4 regions of the Methylobacterium sp. PvP105 genome follow, and region 2 is predicted to be linked to each of the others. Evidence: predicted binding sites of a transcription regulator. Region 2 holds the regulator's gene; each other region holds the start of a gene.
The links. The regulator LexA, encoded in region 2, represses DNA repair genes until DNA is damaged. The targets are predictions, from matches to a motif close to TGTTCNNNNTGTGTTCNG.
Positions count from the first base shown of each region.

Region 1: a site for LexA is predicted at 2,693-2,710, ahead of dinB (DNA polymerase IV). Genes of this name have one in related genera too.
Region 3: a site for LexA is predicted at 1,195-1,212, ahead of J3A75_RS33805 (type IA DNA topoisomerase). Genes of this name have one in related genera too.
Region 4: a site for LexA is predicted at 1,395-1,412, ahead of parE (DNA topoisomerase IV subunit B). Genes of this name have one in related genera too.

Region 1 is NZ_JAGIPA010000001.1:2,694,273-2,699,155, forward strand. Features, by position in the region: gene pabB (aminodeoxychorismate synthase component I) at 1-774, opposite strand, end outside; gene rimO (30S ribosomal protein S12 methylthiotransferase RimO) at 1,132-2,478, shown strand; gene dinB (DNA polymerase IV) at 2,734-3,816, shown strand; gene J3A75_RS12800 (hypothetical protein) at 3,974-4,219, shown strand; gene J3A75_RS12805 (hypothetical protein) at 4,272-4,472, opposite strand; gene pncA (bifunctional nicotinamidase/pyrazinamidase) at 4,592-4,883, opposite strand, start outside.
Region 2 is NZ_JAGIPA010000001.1:3,042,025-3,046,907, forward strand. Features, by position in the region: gene J3A75_RS14415 (NRAMP family divalent metal transporter) at 1-1,096, opposite strand, end outside; gene J3A75_RS14420 (hypothetical protein) at 1,177-1,392, shown strand; gene J3A75_RS14425 (hypothetical protein) at 1,411-1,860, opposite strand; gene lexA (transcriptional repressor LexA) at 2,110-2,838, shown strand; gene J3A75_RS14435 (ComEC/Rec2 family competence protein) at 2,832-4,883, opposite strand, start outside.
Region 3 is NZ_JAGIPA010000005.1:42,509-47,391, forward strand. Features, by position in the region: gene J3A75_RS33800 (monovalent cation:proton antiporter-2 (CPA2) family protein) at 1-779, shown strand, start outside; gene J3A75_RS33805 (type IA DNA topoisomerase) at 1,250-3,625, shown strand; gene J3A75_RS33810 (DUF4186 domain-containing protein) at 3,690-4,049, opposite strand; gene J3A75_RS33815 (DUF72 domain-containing protein) at 4,116-4,883, shown strand, end outside.
Region 4 is NZ_JAGIPA010000001.1:1,870,355-1,875,237, forward strand. Features, by position in the region: gene parE (DNA topoisomerase IV subunit B) at 1-1,288, opposite strand, end outside; gene J3A75_RS08965 (hypothetical protein) at 1,660-1,848, shown strand; gene topA (type I DNA topoisomerase) at 2,024-4,708, opposite strand.

The DNA of each region.
Region 1 (4,883 bases), 350 kb from region 2:
GGCCACGGTCAGGCCCTCCTGTTCCAGGTAGGCCCCGAAGGTCGCCGGATTGGTCTCGCGCAGCCGCCGGTAGAGGGCGAACGGGTCGAAGCCGGCCGGCAGGTCGGCGACGAAGCGCTGGGCGATATTGGCCTGGTAGATGTCGCCGGCGCGGATGTATGCGCGGACTTTTTCGACAGCCTCTTCATAGCTTTGGCGGTCGAAGTTCGAGCGCCACGCGAGCGGTTGGGCCGGCCGGGCTGCGGCCGGGACCGGCGGCTCCGCGCCGCCGAGCAGGTCGGCGAAGCCGGCGAGCCGCGCCTCCGCGCGGGCCCGCCGCGCGTCCGGCGCGGTCTCCGGGAAACCCGTGGCGACCAGCCGGGCCGTGCCGGCGGCGTGGTCGACGACCAGGGCCGTGTCGTAGAGGTTCAGCGCGATGTCGTCGGTGAGCCCCGCCCGCCGGGCCGGCGCCGCCACCCGCTCCAGCGCCGCGCCGAGGTCGTAGGCCAGGTACCCGATCGCCCCGCCGGGGAACGGTTCCGGCCCGGGCTCGAGCCGGTAGGGTTCGAGGCAGGCCCGGAGCGCCGCCATCGGGCCGCCCGCCACCGGTCGCCCGTCGAGGGTCGCGCGCCCGTCGCGGTAGCGGAACCGCGCGAACGGGTCGGCGGCCACGATCGAGTGCCGCCCCAGCGGGTCGTGCCGCATGGCGCTGTCGAGGAAGGCGAGCCCGGGCAGGGCGCGCAGCCGGGCCGCCGCCGCGACGGGATCGATGAAGGGGATCTCTCGGGTCCACATGACCGGGTTCGGGGCCGTTATCCTCGGGCTGTGCGTCGTCCGCTGCCGTCGCACAGGCGATGCCGCGGGGGAAGCGGCAGTTCCACGCAGGCCCCGCCGCCTCGCGCGGGCGGGCCGTGTCCGGGGCGCAGGGCCGCGCTGTCCCGTCCTGATGTGGGGTCTGAGAAGCCCGCCGCAAAGCTTTGCTGTCATGACAGGATCCGCGTCCGGGCCCAGGCTCGCGCGCGGGGCTGGTCACCCCTGCGGCGGCCGGCCTCGCGCGGAGGCGCCGGAGCCTGTATAGGAGCGCGACCCCGAATTCCTGGTCCCGCGCGCCGGGCGGCCGATCGCCCCGCCGGACTGTCCGACCCGAATGCCATGACCGCCACGCCCGCCCCCCGCGGCCCCGCTCCCGGCGCCGCCCCGAAAATCTCGTTCGTCTCGCTGGGCTGCCCCAAGGCGCTGGTCGATTCCGAGCGGATCCTCACCCATCTTCGCGCCGAGGGCTACGAGCTGGCCCGCCGGCACGACGGCGCCGACGTGGTGATCGTCAACACCTGCGGCTTCCTCGACTCGGCCAAGGCGGAGTCGCTCTCGGCGATCGGCGAGGCCATGGCGGAGAACGGCCGGGTGATCGTCACCGGCTGCATGGGCGCGCAGCCGGAGGAGATCCGCGAGAAGTACCCCGACCTCCTGGCGGTGACCGGGCCCCAGGCCTACGAGTCGGTGGTGGCGGCCGTCCACGAGGCGGTGCCGCCGGCCCACGACCCGTTCCTCGACCTCGTGCCGCCGCAGGGGATCAAGCTCACCCCGCGCCACTACGCCTACCTGAAGATCTCGGAGGGGTGCAGCAATCGCTGCAGCTTCTGCATCATCCCGTCCCTGCGCGGGAACCTCGTCAGCCGCCCGGCCGCCGACGTGCTGCGGGAAGCGGAGAAACTGGTGAAGGCCGGCGTGAAGGAGCTGCTGGTCGTCAGCCAGGACACCAGCGCCTACGGCGTCGATATCCGCTACAGTGAGAGCCCGTGGCGCGACCGGCAGGTCCGCGCGAAGTTCTACGACCTGACCCGGGAGCTCGGCGAGCTCGGGGCCTGGGTGCGGCTGCACTACGTCTACCCCTACCCGCACGTGGACGAGGTCATCCCCCTGATGGCCGAGGGCAAGGTGCTCCCCTACCTCGACATGCCGCTCCAGCACGCGAGCCCGTCGGTGCTCAAGCGCATGCGCCGCCCCGGCAATCAGGAGCGCCAGCTCGACCGGATCCGCAGCTGGCGGCAGACCTGCCCGGATCTCGCGATCCGCTCGACCTTCATCGTCGGCTTCCCCGGCGAGACCGAGGCCGAGTTCGAGGAACTGCTGGCCTGGCTGCAGGAGGCCAAGCTCGATCGGGTCGGCTGCTTCGAGTACGAGCCGGTGGCGGGCGCCACCGCCAACGCGCTGGGCGACCCCGTGCCGCCGGCGGTGAAGGCCGAGCGCAAGCGCCGGTTCATGGAGACGCAGAACGGGATCGCGCTGCGGCTGCAGCGGGCCAAGGTCGGCAAGCGGCTGCCGGTCATCGTCGATTCCGTCGAGGGCGGGGTCGCGCGGGGCCGGTCCAAGGCCGACGCGCCGGAGATCGACGGCACCGTCCACGCCGCCTTCCGGCGCCCGGTGCGGGTCGGCGACATCGTCACCGTGAAGATCGACCGGGCCGAGGCCTACGACCTCTACGGCAGCGTCGCCTGAGGCGGCGCGCCGTGGCGACGATCCGAACCGTGCCCTCATCCTGAGGCGCCGAGCGCCGCGGAGGCCTCGGAGGAGGGCTCCAGCCGACCGCGCGATCCCCGGAGCCCTCCTTCGAGGCTCGCTCCGCTCGCACCTCGGGATGGGGGCGTGGGTGGGATATCCCTGTTGACGCCCCGCCCGGCGCAGCTTGACCCCGCAGGGCCGCCGCGATCTTTAGAACAGAGCGGGAACCAGCGGCGGATCTCCGAGGCGGCGATGGATCCGGAGGTCGCGCTCCGAAAAATCATCCACATCGACATGGACGCGTTCTACGCCTCCGTGGAGCAGCGCGACGACCCGTCCCTGCGCGGCAAACCCCTGGCGGTGGGCGGCTCGCGGGAGCGCGGCGTGGTGGCGGCGGCGAGCTACGAGGCGCGCCGGTTCGGCGTCCGCTCGGCCATGCCGTCGGCCACCGCGCGGCGGCTGTGCCCGGACCTGCTGTTCGTGAAGCCGCGCTTCGAGGTCTACCGGGCGGTCTCGGAGGAGATCCGCGCGGTCTTCGCCCGGCACACGGCCGTCATCGAGCCGGTGGCCCTCGACGAGGCCTATCTCGACGTCACCGAGAATCTCCTGGGCCTCCCGACCGCGACGGCCGTGGCGAAGGCGATCCGGGCCGAGATCCTGGAGCGCACCGGGCTCGTGGCCTCGGCCGGGGTCTCGTACAACAAGTTCCTCGCCAAGGTGGCGTCCGACCACAGGAAGCCGAACGCCCTGTTCGTCATCACCCCCGCCATGGGGCCGGACTTCGTGGCCGCGCTGCCGATCGGCCGGTTCCACGGCGTCGGCCCGGTCACCGAGGCGAAGATGAAGCGGCTCGGGATCGAGACCGGGGCGGACCTGCGCGCCTGGACGCCGGAGCGCCTGCGCGAGACCTTCGGCTCCGCGGGCGCCTACTACCACGCGGTCGCCCGCGGGATCGACGAGCGGCCGGTCCGCGCCCACCGGGTGCGCAAGTCGATCGGCGCGGAGACCACCTTCTCGGACGACACCGCCGCCTTCGAGGTCCTGGCCGCCCGGCTGGCGCCGCTGTTCGACAAGGTCTGGGCCGCGGCCGACGCCAAGGGCATGCGCGCCCGGACCGTGACCCTGAAGCTCAAGTTCTCGGATTTCGCCCAGGTCACCCGGGCCCGGTCGCTGCCCGTCCCCGTCGCCGACCGGGCAGGGCTGGAGCGGATCGGCCTCGACCTGCTGGCCGGCCTGTTCCCCCTGCGGCGCAGCGCGCGGCTGATCGGGGTGTCGCTGTCGGGCTTCGCGCAGGACGCGCCCGAGGCGCCGCTCCAGCTCGGGCTGGCCCTGTGACGGGCTCCCGCCGCGGGGCCCGCGCCGATCCCGCGATGATGCGACGCGGGATCGCGGTGCGGTCCCGCACGCCGGGCCCGCGCGGCCGCCCCACATGGGATCCGTCCGGCGCGGACCGGGATTGCCCGGGGCCCGCACGAACCGAAGGGTCCGCCCCATGTCGAAGCCCGCCTCCCCGGCCCCGTCTCTGGTTTTGTCCGCCGCGCTCCTGCTGACCGTCCCGGCGGGCGCTGCCCGCGCCGACGGCACCGCCGCCTTCGGGGCCGCCAGCGCGGCGCAGCTCCGGGGCTACTCCGCGAGCCCCGCCCAGCTCTACGTCCCGGCGGGCGGCCCGTCCGCCGGGCTCGCGACCGGCCCGGCCCCCGCACCCCGGCGGCCGAAGCCGCCGGCCCGCGCCCGCTGACGGGGAGCGCCCGGGCCGCGCCGGCCCGGGCATCCGTCACGCGTTCAGGCTGTCACGCGTTCTTGCGCGGCCGGTGGTCGGGGTCGACGCCGCCGTCGAGCTTCGTCTCGTTGTCGACGTCGCCCTCGAAGGTCGAATCCGCCTGCAGATCCGCCGGGTCGGCGCCGCTCATCCCCTTCGAGGTGCCGATCCCGGGATTGCCCTTGAGGTCGGCGTCCGTGGGCGTGTCGGTCTTCGGGTGCTTGCCTGACATGCTGGCTCCTGACTGGCATCCCGACGGACGCCGATGCCGGGCCAACGCATCGGCGCGGGGCCGGTCTCCCGCGCGGCGTGCGGCGGTTCGCCTCCCGCCCCCGGGGCCGGTCAGCCCGCTCAGCCGATCTGCGCCGACCGGATCCGGCGCACCCCCGCCGCCTCCATGCGCGCCCAGGCCTGCGCGAGCGACCCGTCCACGTCGATCCCGCGCACCGCATCCTCCACCACGAGGACCTCGAAACCCGCGTCGCTGGCGTCGAGCGCGCTCCAGGCGACGCAGAAATCGGTGGCGAGGCCGCACACGGCGACGCGGGTGATGCCGCGCTCCCTGAGCGCCCCGGCGAGCCCGGTGCGGGTCGACCGGTCGGCCTCCAGGAAGGCCGAGTAGCTGTCGACCCGGGGATCGAGC
Region 2 (4,883 bases):
GCGCCAGGGGCAGGAGCAGGGCGTTCATCACCTCCACGGCGATGTTGAGCGCCACGAGGTTCGGCACGAGCTGCACGGCGCCCGCCCCCGCCGCGACGGCGAGCGCGAAGGCGCCGTAGAAGGCCGGCGCCTCCCGGGGGGACTGCTCCAGGGAGTGGGGCCGGCCGGTCACGTCGCCGAACCCCCAGGCCAGCGCCAGGGCCACGACGTTGAGCGCCACGAAGGCCGCCGCGACGATGCCCACCCCGAACACCACCTGTCCGAGCCACGGCCCGAGGGCCGGCGTGAAGGCGCCCGCGAGGTCGCCGACGGTCTCCAGCCCCTTCGCGCTGCCCTGCCCGGCCTTGCCGATCGTGGCGGCGGCGGCGACGAGGATCGCGCCCATCACGCATTGCGAGATCACCGCGCCCACGAGCGTGTCGAGCCGCGAGCGCCGCGCGTGCTCCCAGCCCAGGCCCTTATCGACGATCGCCGACTGCTGATAGAAGATCATCCACGGCATGATCACCGCGCCGATATTGGCGGCGATCAGCACCCGGAACTGACCGTCGCCCAGCGGCATGTGCCCGAAGGAGGCGACGATCTCGGACACGTTCGGCCGCGCCGCGGCGGCGAGCCCGACGAAGACCAGCTCGAACAGTCCGACCACGATCGCCACGACCTCCACGCGCCGGTAGCTCCCGGTGAGGACGAGCCCGAGGAGCAGGCAGGCCGGCAGGCCGAGGCTCACGAGCCGCGGCACCCCGAACAGGTCCCCGATGCCGGCGATGCCGGAGAATTCCGTGACGATGGCGCCGAGGCCGGCGACCACGAGGCCGCCGTACGAGATCCAGGCCCAGACCGGCCCGTACCGCTCCCGGATCAGCGCGCCGTGGCCGCGCCCGGTGGCGGTCCCGAGCCGCACCGTCAGCTCCTGGACGACGTACAGGATCGGCACCAGCAGGATCTGCAGGAGCAGCAGCGCGTAGCCCCAGCGCGCCCCGCTCTGGGCCGCCGTGATGAGGCTTCCGACATCGGTATCGGCCAGCATCACCACGAGTCCGGGGCCCGCGGCCTTGAGGTAAGCGGACAGGCGAGGCAGGGAAGCGCTGGGCACGGCTCGGGAACAGTCCCGCGCACGGGCGGTTCCGGCGGGCGCCTGCGGCGTTTTCCCGGGGCAGGCGGGAGGAGCGTGAGATGGCGGAGAGCACGGATCGGGGCTCCGGCTGGAGCCTGCAGGCGAGCGCCGTGCCCGACGGGGTGCGCCTGGAACTCGCCCTCGCCGACCTCGGCGGCGCGCCGGTGACCGCCGCGATCGTGCTCGACCGGGCCGAGGCCCGGGCCTTCGCCCGCGCCCTGCTCGCCGCCGCCGGGGACGCGGCGGAGCGGACCTTCCCGAAGCCGGGCGCCTGACGGCGCGCCGCCGGCCGGTCAGCGCACCCCGAGGCCGGGGTTGCGGCCCGGCAGGCGGGGGACCACCGTGCCGCGCTTCTCGATCGGCGCGTCGCACGCGTAGGCGAACTCGGTCTTCAGCGGATCGAACACGGTCTCGCCGGTGATCCGGCAATCCTCGCGCACGGTCTCGTCGAGATAGGCCCGGGCGGCGGTGCGGAAGCGCTTCACCCGGGTGGCGTCCGGCTCCGGATCGATCCGGACCTCGCTCAGATTGCAGCCGGTGTACTCGCGCAGGGCGTTGGAGACGATCAGCATCCGGCGCAGCTGCCGGTTGTCGTAGACCTCGTAGGGCTCCTTGCAGCCGATCGTCACGACCTGGGGGGTGAGCGCCACGTAGTTCCGCGAGATGTAGGAGAACCCGGTGGTGCAGCCGGCGAGGCCGAGGGCGGCGAGGCCGAGGGGCAGCAGAGCCGCGGGTCGTCGCATCCTCGTCATTCCAAGAGGGTCCCAGCCCGCGCCCCGGATCCGCCGCCTGCCCGGCGGGGCACCGCGGTGCATTGAAACGGCTCCGCTTGCGCCGTCAATGCGTTTCTCCGCCTTGTCCCGCGGGCGCGCCGCGGCGCGCCGAGCGTGGCGGTGCCGCTCTTGCGGAACACTTGCGGAACGTTTAACCTGTTCGTGATTTGTTTCGGAGACCGTCACGTGGCGGTCCGCCAAGCCGCGAGTCCCCCGTCGATGCTCACGCGCAAGCAGCTGGACCTCCTGCGATTCATCCAGAGCCGGATGCAGGAATGCGGCGTCCCGCCGTCGTTCGACGAGATGAAGGATGCCCTCGACCTCAAGTCGAAATCCGGTATCCACCGGCTGATCACGGCGCTGGAGGAGCGCGGCTTTCTCCGGCGCCTGCCGAATCGGGCGCGCGCCATCGAGGTGATCCGCATCCCCGAGAGCCTGACGCAGGCCGCGCCGGCGCCCCAGACCCCCGCCGAGCCGCGTCGCTTCACGCCGAGCGTGGTCGAGGGCGGCAAGTCCAAGCAGCCGCCGGCCCCGGCGAGCACGCGGATGATCGACGAGTCCGGCCGGGCCATCTCGATCCCCGTCATGGGTCGGATCGCGGCCGGTACGCCCGTCTCGGCGATCCAGAACCAGAGCCACGCCATCACCCTGTCGCCGGACTTCGTGGCCGGCGGCGAGCACTACGCCCTCGAGGTGCGCGGCGACTCGATGGTCGAGGCCGGGATCCTGGACGGCGACCTCGTGGTCATCCGCAAGCAGGACACCGCCAATACCGGCGACATCATCGTGGCGCTGATCGACGACGAGGAGGCGACGCTCAAGCGCCTGCGCCGCCGCGGCTCCTCGATCGCCCTGGAGGCCGCCAACCCGGCCTACGAGACCCGCGTGCTCGGGCCCGACCGGGTCCGGATCCAGGGCCGCCTCGTCAGCCTCGTCCGCCGCTACTGAAGCGGCTCGGCCGGCGCGTCGCCGGGAGCGAGGTCTCCGCCCGGCGCGGCGGCCCCGTCCTCCGCGGCGCGGTCGCCCGGCTCCGCGGTGACCGGCCGCGGCGGTCCCGGATCGCGTCCCGGATCGCGTCCCGGGGCCGGCCGCCAGGGCACGGCGCGCCCGTCGTCCCGGGCGAAGCGCGCGGCGAAGCCGTCGCCGTCGGTCCGGAGGGCCACGGCGCCGCGGGCGGCGAGGACTTGCCGATCGATCACCAGGGGGCCCGTGCAGGTCGGCGGCGCCGCGAGGAAGGTGATCAGCACCGCGGCGCGGGCGCAATCCTCCGGGAAGGCCCGCCTGTCCCGGACGAGGGCGACCGCCCGCCCGTCCGGCAGCCGGGCGGTGCAGCCGAGCCGGTCGCAGCGCCCGCTGCCCGACCGGACGATGAGCGCCGCGGGCCGCCGCCCGTCACCGTCCGCCTTCAGCCACTGCTCGAGGACGAAGCCGGAGGGGCTTCCGAGGGCCGCGAGCCGCCCGTCCGGACCCCGCACCGCCGCTCCCGCGCCCTGCCGGTCGACGTAGAGGTCGTAGCGGTCGGGCCGGGCCGCGAGGACGAGGCCGAGCAGGACCGGCGGCACGGCGAGCCAGCGCAGGCGGGAGGCCGGCAGCGTCGCCAGCAGCAGGCCCGCGGTCAGCAGGGTCAGCGCTGCGGCGCCGAAGGCCGGCAGCACCAGGCTCGCCCGCTCGAACCCGGCGATCCAGTCCGAGATCGCCAGCATGCCGGCCACCGCCTGCCCCATCAGCCACCAGACCGGCCGGTCGAGGGCGAAGGGATAGGCGAGGCAGCCGATCACCGCGGCGGGCATCACCGCCAGGGAGACGAGCGGCAGGGTCAGGGCGTTGCCGACGAGGCCGAAGGGCTGAACCGTCTGGAAGTGGTAGGTGGCGAAGGGCGCGGTCGCGACCTGCGCCACAAGGGTCGTGGCCAGGGTCCCGGTGATCGCCGAGAGGCCGGTGCCGACGAGGCGGCCGATCCGCCCGGCCCCGGGGCGCACGAACAGCCGCCCGTCGATCAGCCGGGCGCAGGCGATCAGCCCGGCCACGGCGCCGAAGGACATCTGGAAGCTCGGGCCGAGCAGGCCCTCCGGCTCCCGGGCGAGCGCGATCAGCGCCGCGAGGGCGAGGTTGCGCATCGACAGGGCCGGCCGGTCCGCCAGGATCGCGCCCAGCATGATCAGGGTCATGATCAGCGAGCGCTCGGCCGCGATGTCCCAGCCCGAGAAGGCGCAGTAGGCGGTGACGCCGACCATGGCGAAGCCGGCCGCGATCTTCTTGATCGGCCAGAGGAGCGCGCAGAGCGGCACCGCGGCGAGGACCGCCCGCACCAGCCAGAACACCACGCCGGCGGCCAGCACCATGTGGAGGCCCGAGATCGACACCACGTGGTAGATGCCCGCGGCGCGGAGCGCGTCGTTGGTCGCCGGTCCGATGAGGCCGCGCTTGCCGGTCACCAGGGCCGCCGCCACCGCGCCCGCCTGGCCGCCGGCGGCCTCCGCGATCCGGCGCGTGAGCCCGTTGCGGGCCGCGTCCAGCGCCGCGGCGAGCCGCAGGCCCAGCGGCGGCGGCTCGGACGGCGCCCGGACGGTGACCGCGCCGACCAGCGAGCCCACCGCGCCGATCCCCTGGAAGTAGGCGTCCCGGGCGAAGTCGTAGCCGCCGGGCCGGGCCGCCTCCGGGGGCGGCAGCAGCCGCGCCGTGGCGGCGACGACGTCCCCGGGGCGCGGGATCGGCGTCTTGCGGAACGAGACCCGCACCCGGGCGGGCCGCGCCTCGGGCGCGAGGCCGGCGAAGCTCTCCACCCGGATCACCAGCCGGGCGCCGACCTCGCGCTCGTCCAGGGCCTCGACCGTTCCGACGAGCGGACCGATCGTGGTGCGCGTCAGGATCGGCGCGGCGACCTGCGAGACCCGCCAGGTCGCCGCCGCGAAGCCGAGGAGCGCGGCCGCCACCGCGAGCGCCGCCGCCAGGGCCGCCGGCCGCGCGCCGAGGACGGGGACCGGCGCCAGCGC
Region 3 (4,883 bases), on a different contig from region 2:
AGTCGCTGGAGCGCGCGGCCCTCATGGCGCAGGGCGGCGAGTTCGCCTTCGTGCTGTACGCGGCCGCCGCGAGCGCCGGCATCATCGACGGCACGACCAACGCCGTCCTGACCGCCACCATCATCCTGTCGATGGCGATCACGCCGCTGATGGTCGTCGCCTTCGACCGTCTCGGCCCCAAGGCCGCCCTGTCCACCGACGGCGTCGAGGCGCCCGAGGATCTCGTGGGCAGCGCCCTCATCGTCGGGTTCGGTCGCTTCGGTCAGATCGCCAGTCAGCCGCTGATCGCTCAGGGCTGCTCCGTCTCGATCATCGACACGAACCCGGGCAACATCCGTCTCGCCGAGGGCTTCGGCTTCAAGGTCTATTACGGCGACGGCACGCGCCTCGACATCCTCCACGCGGCCGGTGCCGCGACGGCGCGGGCGATCCTGATCTGCGTCGACGACACCGCCATGGCCAGGCGCGTCGCGGAGATCGCCAAGGCGGAATTCCCCCTGGTACCCGTGCTGGCGCGCGCCCGCGATCGGGAACACGCTGTCGAACTGATCCAGGCCGGCGTGGCCTACCAGATCCGGGAGACTGTCGCCTCGGCCCTGCTCCTCGGCGAGCAGGCCCTCCTGACGACCGGCGCCGACCCGGAAGCGGCCAGCGCGATCATGGAAGAGGTCCGGCGCCGCGACGCGGAGCGTCTCGATCTTCAGGTCGTCGGCGGGCTCTATGCCGGCCGGGAGCTCATTCACGGCAACAAGACCGTCTCGGCGCACGGCGCCGGCTAGTGGGCGACCGGGTCTCGGTTCCACGCCAGCAGGATGCCGGCCCGTCCCGGCAGGTCTTAGGGGCGGGAAGACCGTGTCGCGCAGCCGGGCGTTCGGAGCCTTCGGGGCGCCGAACGCCCGGCCGTCGATGGCGCGGCGCACGCAGGCGAAGATCCGGCGACACGGCATGCCCGGTGCACCCGGCGGCCTCGCCCGGCTCGGACACGACCGCGCCCGGAGGGAGCCACCGCGCGCCACGCTCCTCCGTCCGACGGGCTGCGAAGGCAGAGCCTCCAGGCGTCCGCGACGGTCTCGACCGATCCGATGCGTCGGCTCGGCGAACGGAGCTCTCGTGACCGGCGCCGCAGGCGCCCCCGCGGTGCCGCGGCCTCGGCTAACCCTCGATCGATGGCGCCGGTTGCAAGCGGCACCCGTCTGGAACAAAATGGGAACCACCGCCCGGTGCGGCGACAGTCCTATCGGTCAGCGACATGCCACCTCCGAGCTCCGGTCGCACGCTGTTCTTCTTCGAGAAGCCCTCGGCGATGCGCCAGTTGCAGCGCTTCTTCCGCTCGCCGAGCACGGTCTGCGTGGCCGCGGAGGGACACCTGCTGTCGGCCGAGGAGCCGGGCAGCATCCGGCCCGAGTGGAAGCCCTGGCGCTTCGACGTCCTCCCGATCGTCCTCGCCACGATCCCGGTCGGCTACGGGACGAACCGGTCCGGCCAGTCGCACGAGTCGAAGATCGCCGCGATCCGGCAGGCGCTGACCGGCGTCGAGCGCGTGATCATCGCCACCGATCCCGGTCGTGAGGGCTCGATGATCGCCTGGGAAGTGCTCGAGCATCTCGGCTGGCACGGGCGTGTCGACCGGCTCAAGCTCGGCGCGCTCGACGAAGTGTCGATCCGACGCGCCTTCGCGGCCCTGGCCAAGGATCCCGACTCGGGCGAGCGGGACTACGCCGCCTACCTCGAGGCGCTCTGCCGGCAGTACGAGGACTATCATCTCGGCCTGAACGGCACGCGGGCGATCTCGCTGCGCCTGCGCCCGCCCGCCTTCCGGGAGCCGTGGCGCTTCGGCGGCGTGCAGACGCCCACCCTCGCCATCCTGACGGATTTGGAGGAGCGGATCCGGTCCTTCGTGCCGCAGGACTTCTTCAAGGTCGCGGTGCACCTGGCCACCCGCTCGGGCGCGGAACTCACCCTCTGGCACGCCCCGAAGGAGCGGATCTTCGACGCGGCGATCGCCGAGACGATCCGGTCCGCCGCGGCGACGTGGTCGGGCCCTCTGGCGGTCGCGCACAAGGATGTCCGGCGCGCACCGCCCCGGCTGTTCTCGAAGGATACCCTGGCGCGGCGCTGCGCCAAGCGGTTCGGCTGGGACCCGCAGCACACGGCCGGCGTCGCCCAGGACCTCTACGATCAGGGGTACCTCAGCTACCCGCGCACGGAGTCCGAGCACCTGCCGGAGGGCCAGGCCGGCGATGCCGCCGCGGTCATCGCGGCCGTCACGACCGTCCTGACCGATCTGAACGCGGTGGTTCCGCGAGACGCTGCGCCGCTGATCCGTCGCGGTCTCAAGGGCCACTACGTCGCGGATCCGGGCGAGCACCACGCCATCGTGCCCCTGCGCAAGGCGCCCGAGCGCGGCCGTCTCGGCGCCGATCAGTTCCGATTGTGGGAGCTCGTGGCGAAGGCCTACCTCGCCGCGCACCTTCCCGACGGTGTCGACGCGCGCACGAGCGTCACGGCGGAGGTCGAGACACCGCTCGGCGTGAAGCGGTTCGCCGTCTCCGGCAGCGTCGTGCGCGCGCCCGGTTGGCGCGCGATCTACGGCAGCGAGGCCGAGGCCGAGGCGGACGTCGTGCCCGGCAAGGCCAAGCGCGAGGCGGAAGCCACCGCCACCCGCCTGCCGCTCGTGACCGACGGCGAGGCCGCCTCCGCCGCGACGGCGGACGTCGCCACCGCGATGACCGAGCCGCCGCGGCGGATCACCCGGGGCGAGTTGCCGGTGGTGATGGGTCGGCTGATCGACCAGGTGGACGATCCGGCCGCCAAGCGCGCCCTGGAGAACCCGGCCAACCCGAACGAGCCGAAGGGGCTCGGGACCGCCGCGACCCGGGACACGATCCTGCCCAAGCTCCTGAAGAGCCGCTACATCACGCTGTCGACGGGAAAGGATCCGGCCATCGAGGTCACCGAGGTCGGCCGGACCTTCATCCGCGCGGTGCGCGGGGTGTTCCCGGCCTACGGGGATCCGGTCGGGCGCGCCATGTTCGAGGCGGAGCTCGCCGAGATCGGACGGGCGGCCACGCGGGCCGAGGCCGTCGCGCGCGCGAACGCCTTCCGGCAGCGCACCCGCGCCCGTCTCGACGACCTGATCGCCGCGATCGCGCAGGCGCCGGCGGTCAGCCTCGATCCGAGCCTGATCCCAGCCGGTCAGGGCGACCAGCGGCCACCGACGCCGGCCATGATGGCGTTCGCGGTGAGCCTCTCCGAGCGGAAGGGCGTGACGCTGCCGCGCGGCTGCAGGAGCAGCATCAGCGTCTGCCGCGCGTTCCTCGACACCCATGCCGGACCGCGCGCCGCGCAGGCGGACCACGCCGGCGGCCAGCGGATCCCGAGCGCGGCGATGCTCGGCTACGCGCGCAGCCTCGCCCAGCAGCGCGGCGTCCCGTGCCCTCCGGAGGCGGAGACCGACTTCGACGCGTGCCGCCGCTTCCTCGACGCGCACGCCGCGCCGCCGCGGCAGGGGAGGGGCGAGGCGAGTGCCGGAGGGACGAAGGGCAAGAAATCCGCGGAGCGGGAGAAGCGGCGGGGCCGGTCGGCCCGGACGCCGCGACCAGCGACGGCACGCCGCCGGGCCTGAACCGCTTCGGCGGGCGTGTCGGGAATCGCGGCGCCCGGCGGCAGCGCCCGGGCTCGGGCGCGCCTCAGGCCTCGACGTCCTGGGAGCGCAGCCAGCGCGCGATCGCCGCGACCGCGTGGGCCTGCTCGGCCGCGGTCAATTCCCGGCCCGCGGGGATCGCGTGCCACTTGGCCAGACAGCCGCGGCAGCAGGTTGCCGTCGCGTGCTGCGCTGTGAAGACGGGGTGGCCGCGGAAGGGCGTCTGCTTGCCATCGTTCCTGGGCTCGGCGGGCGCGAGGCGTCGCCGCACGAAGTCCCGCGCATGGTCCAGGACCGTCGGGAGCCCCTTCGCCCGGAGATAAGCGCGATCGGCGGGCGCCAGCCGGAATCGTCGACGGAACGCGGAGTGCGGGAGACGGTCGAACACCTCGTCGAGCGCTCGCATGCGCGCAGGTCCCGGTCTACCGATCGCCGGTCGGGCCGGCATGGCTTCGGCCACGAGCGGTATTCCATGCATCCATCAGACACCATCGCCGTCGGTACCGCGGGCTGGAGCCTGCCCAAGACCTACGCGCCGCGATTTCCAGAGGCGGGCAGCCACCTGGAGCGGTACGGACAGCGCTTTCCCGCCGTCGAGATCAACTCCTCCTTCTATCGGCCCCATCGGGTGACGACGTACGCGAAATGGGCCGCGGCGGTGCCGGACGGGTTCCGCTTCGCCGTGAAGGTGCCGCGATCGGTCACGCACGAGCGGCGCCTCATCGGAGCGGACGAGCCCCTCGCGCGCTTCCTCGGTGAGGTCGCAGGTCTCGGGACGAGGCTCGGGCCGCTGCTGCTCCAGCTCCCGCCGAGTCTGGCCTTCGACAGCCCGTCCGCGGCGTCCTTCCTGACGGAATTCCGGCGGCGCTTCCCGGGCGACATCGTCTGTGAGCCGCGCCACGCCACGTGGTTCACCCAGGATGTCGATCGCCTGCTCGTCGGCCTCGCGATCGCCCGCGTCGCGGCCGACCCCGCGCCGGTCCGGAACGCCGCCGTGCCCGGCGGCTGGCCGGACCTCGTCTACTACCGGCTCCACGGCTCGCCGCGGATGTACCACTCGGCGTACGAGCCGCGCGTCCTGTCCCGGATCGCCGAGCGCCTCGAAGAGCACGAGGCCCTCGGCCGTCGCGCGTGGTGCATCTTCGACAACACCGCGGCGTTCGCGGCGATCGGTGACGCCCTCGACATGCTCGCGCGCGTCGGGACCCGGCAGGGATCCGCTTCACGAAAGACCGGGCAT
Region 4 (4,883 bases), 1.2 Mb from region 2:
CCTCGGCCCGGTCGATCACCCAGTCGAGGAGCTTGTTGGCCTGGGCCGGGGAGGCGGCGAGCCAGTGGTCGAAGGCGTCGCGCACCGCCGTCTCGACGATGCGCTGGGCCTCCACGGTGGCGAGCTTGTCCTTGGTCTGGCCCTGGAACTCGGGCTCGCGGATGAACACCGAGAGCATCGACGCGCAGGTCGCCATGACGTCGTCGGTGGTTACCGCCGTCATGCGCTTGGCCTGGTTCACCCGCTCGGCGTGCTCGCGCAGGCCGCGCAGCAGCGCGACGCGGAGGCCCGCCTCGTGGGTGCCGCCCTCGGGGGTCGGGATGGTGTTGCAGTAGGAGTGCGAGAACCCGTCCTCGGCCACCATCCAGGCCACCGCCCATTCGAGCGACCCGTGCGAGCCCGGCTTGGTGATCTTGCCGGAGAACATCGCCTCGGTGACGAGCTCCTTGCCGTCGATGTCCCGGGCCAGATAGTCGCGCAGCCCGTCGGGGAAGCGGTGGACCGCCTCGGCCGGCACATCCGCCAGCCCCTCGAGGAGGGCGGGAGCGCAGCGCCAGCGGATCTCGACGCCGCCGAACAGGTAGGCCTTCGAGCGCGCCATCTTGAACAGGCGGCGCGGGTCGAACTTCAGCGAGCCGAAGATCTGGGCGTCCGGGTGGAAACGGACCCGGGTGCCGCGCCGGTTCTGCACTCGGCCGACCAGCTCCAGCGCGCCCTGCGCGTGACCGCGCGAGAAGGTCTGGCGGTAGAGGGTCTGGTTGCGCGCGACCTCGACCTCCAGCAGGTCGGAGAGCGCGTTCACCACCGAGATGCCGACGCCGTGCAGGCCGCCCGAGGTCTCGTAGACCTTCGAGTCGAACTTACCGCCGGCGTGCAGCGTGGTCATGATGACCTCGAGCGCCGACTTGCCGGGGAACTTCGGGTGCGGGTCGACCGGGATGCCGCGGCCGTTGTCGGTGACCACGAGGGCGCCGGATTCCTCCAGTTCCACCTCGATGAAGCTGGCATGGCCGGCGACCGCCTCGTCCATCGAGTTGTCGATCACTTCGGCGAAGAGGTGGTGCAGCGCCCGCTCGTCGGTGCCGCCGATATACATGCCGGGCCGGCGCCGGACGGGCTCCAGCCCCTCCAGCACCTCGATGTCGGAGGCGGTGTAGCCGCCCTCGGGCTCGGCGGCCGCGAGCGTCGCCACGGAGGCCGAGGCGTCCAGGCGCCGCCGCGGCTCGGGCGGACGGGCCGCCGCGCCCTTGCCGCCCGGCCCGAACAGGTCCCGCGCCGGGTCGCTCACGCGCGGCCTCCGCGCGCGCGGCGCGTCGGCCGGCTCGGAATCGCGCGGACGGGTCTTGGGACGGGTCTCGGGTCGTGGAGCATGCGCCTTCATCCCCGCATGATATCGGAACAAAACGGAAACATCAAAGCCGTTCGCCCTGCGGCGAAGCGGTCGCATCATCGCATGCTGCGCCGCCGCGAGCGAGGGCCGCGGCCGCAACGGGACACGGTTGTGCGCGCCGGGCCGTCATCACGACGTTGCACAACGATGGGTTAAGGCTTTCTCGTGACCCGCAGGCCCGGCTTCCATAGGCGACGACCGGAACAGAACGGGACGATCGACGTTAGTGGCGGAGATAAATCTTGACCGTGGTCAGGGAGCCGCAGTCCATGAGCGACGCCGCGATCGAGGCCCGCCGCCTCACGCTGATCCGATTCGAGCACGCGGCCGGCGCAGCCTTCGGCTGCGACGACGATGCGGCCGGCGTGCCGCCCGGCCGGGCCCTGATGAACTCCACCACCCTCGCGCTGGCGACCTTCGCGACCGCGCTGGCGGCGACCATCACCTACCTGGTCTGATCCCGATCGCCGACCGCGGCGCACGCTGAGCGGGCGGCGAGCCCCCACCGACGTCCGCGCGCGCGCAGCGAGGCAACCGGTCGGCGCCACGCTCGGCGGCCCCGGGCTGTCCCGGATCGCCCCGCTCCGCGCGCGAGGACGGGGCGGCCGCTCCCGGCCCCCGCCCGCGAGCCCCTCAGCCCGAGCTCGATTTCTTGGTCGGCGCCTTCTTGGCCGCCGGCTTCTTCGTGGCGGTCTTCTTCGCCGCCGGCTTGTCGCCGCTCGCGGCGCGCGCCGAACTCTTCCGGGCCGCCCCCCGCTTCGCCGGCTTGCCGCCGCCCGCGGCGCGCTTGGCGTTCACCAGGGCGATCGCCTCGTCCAGCGTCAGCGCCTCGGCGCTCATCGTCTTCGGCAGCGTGGCGTTGACCTCGCCGTCGGTGACGTAGGGTCCGTACTTGCCGGCCTTGACCACGAGGTCTCGGCCGCTGGCCTCGTCCTTGCCGAGCGGCCGGCCCGGATCGGCGGCCGGGCGGCCGCGGCCGCCGCCCTGCTCCTTGGCGACGATCAGGTCGATGGCGCGGTTGGCCCCGATCTCCAGCACGTCGTCGTCCTTGCCGAGATTGGCGTAGGTCTTCCCGTGCTGCACGTAGGGCCCGAACCGGCCGAGATTGGCCAGGATCGGCTCGCCGGTCTCGGGGTGGCGCGCCACCTCGCGGGGCAGCGCGAGCAGGGCCAGCGCCTTGTTCAGATCCACGTCCGAGGGGCTCAGCCCCTTCGGCAGCGACGAGCGCTTCGGCTTCTCCGCGCCCTTCTCGGTGGAGGCCTCGCCGAGCTGGAGGAACGGCCCGAAGCGGCCGTCGCGGAGCGTCACCGGCAGGCCGGTCGCGGGATCGTCGCCCAGCACGCGCACGCCCGGCTGGCCGCCCTCGGCCGAGGAGCCGTCCCCGTCGCCGTCGATGCCCGTGGCCGAGAGCTGGCGGGTGTACTTGCACTCCGGGTAGTTCGAGCAGCCGATGAAGGCGCCGAACTTGCCGAGCTTCAGCGACAGCTGGCCCGAGCCGCAGGTCGGGCAGGTGCGCGGGTTCGAGCCGTCGCCCTTGTCGGGGAAGATGTGCGGCCCGAGAAGGCCGTTCAGCGCCTCCAGCACGTCGGCGACGCGCAGCTCCTTGGTCTCGCCGATCGCCGCGGAGAAGTCGCGCCAGAAGTCGCGCAGCACCGCCCGCCAGTCGATCTCGGCGTTGGAGACCCGGTCGAGCTGCTCCTCGAGGCCGGCGGTGAAGTCGTACTCGACGTAGCGCCGGAAGAAGCTCTCCAGGAAGCCCGTGACGAGCCGCCCCTTGTCCTCCGGCTGCAGCCGCTTCTTCTCGATCTTGACGTACTCGCGGTCCCGCAAGGTCTGGAGCACCGCGGCGTAGGTCGAGGGCCGGCCGATGCCGAGCTCCTCCATGCGCTTCACGAGGCTCGCCTCGGAGTAGCGCGGCGGCGGCTCGGTGAAGTGCTGGGTCGCGCTGATGCGCTCGCGGGTGAGGGGGTCGCCGGCCTTCATGGGCGGCAGGCGGCGGCTCTCCTCGTCCTCCTCGTCGTCCTTGCCCTCCTGGTAGAGGGTCAGGAAGCCGTCGAACTTCACCACCTGGCCGGTGGCGCGCAGGTCGATGGTCCGCGGCCCGACCTTGGCGGTGACGTCGACGGTGGTCCGCTCCAGCTCGGCCGATTCCATCTGGCTCGCCATGGTGCGGGTCCAGATCAGCTCGTAGAGCCGGGCCTGCTCGGGCTCCAGGTGGCGCGCCACCGTCTTGGGCAGGCGGCCCATGTCGGTGGGACGCACCGCCTCGTGGGCCTCCTGGGCGTTCTTGGCCTTGACGCTGTACTTGCGCGGCACGTCCGGCACGTAGCGGTCGCCGAACTCCTTGCCGATCACCCGGCGGGCGTCCTGGATCGCCTCCGGCGCCATGTCGACGCCGTCGGTCCGCATGTAGGTGATGATGCCGACCGTCTCGCCGCCGATGTCGACGCCCTCGTAGAGGCGCTGGGCGACCCGCATGGTCTGGGCCGGCGCCATGCCGAGCTTGCGCGAGGCCTCCTGCTGAAGGGTCGAGGTGGTGAAGGGCGGCTGCGGGTGGCGCTTGGCGGGCTTGGCCTCGACGCTCGCCACCTGGAAGGTCGCGAGTTCGAGGTCGCGCCTGAAGGCGGCGGCTTCGTCGCCGGTGCCGACGTCGAGGCGCTGGATGCGCTTGCCGTCGGCGCCCACGAGGCGGGCCTCGAAGGTGGCGCCGTCCGCGGTCGTCAGCGTGGCGATGAGGGTCCAGTACTCGCGCGGCTTGAACCGCTCGATCTCCATCTCGCGCTCGACGACGAGGCGGAGCGCCACGGACTGCACGCGCCCCGCCGAGCGGGCGCCCGGGAGCTTGCGCCACAGGACCGGCGAGAGGTTGAAGCCCACGAGGTAGTCGAGCGCCCGGCGCGCCAGGTAGGCGTCGACCAGCGCCTGGTCGATCTCGCGCGGCTTGCGCATCGCCTGCTCGACCGACGCCTTGGTGATGGCGTTGAAGGTCACGCGCTCGACCGGGATGCCCTTGAGCGCCTTGCGGGCGGTGAGCGCCTCCAGCACGTGCCAGGAGATCGCCTCGCCCTCGCGATCCGGGTCGGTGGCGAGGATCAGCTTGTCGGCGCCCTTGACCGCCTTGGCGATCTCGGAGACCCGGCTCGCCCCGCGGTCGGCCAGTTCCCAGACCATGCGGAAATCCTGCTCGGGATCCACCGAGCCGTCCTTGGGCGGCAGGTCGCGGATGTGCCCGAAGGAGGCGATGACTTCATAGTCGCGGCCGAGATACTTATTGATCGTCTTGGCTTTGGCCGGCGACTCGACGACGACGACTTTCATTCAGACCTCTGCCCCTGACGGGGCCTGGGCGCGACGGACGAATTCTGTTCGAGATTCGCGTGGGACGTATGCCCGCCGTCGGGCCGGGGCCGCGCGCCGGGGACAAGTGGGTCACGGGCGGCGGGATGTCAAATGGCGGGGGTGACGCAAGCCTCGCCCGAGGGAGCCGGCGTAA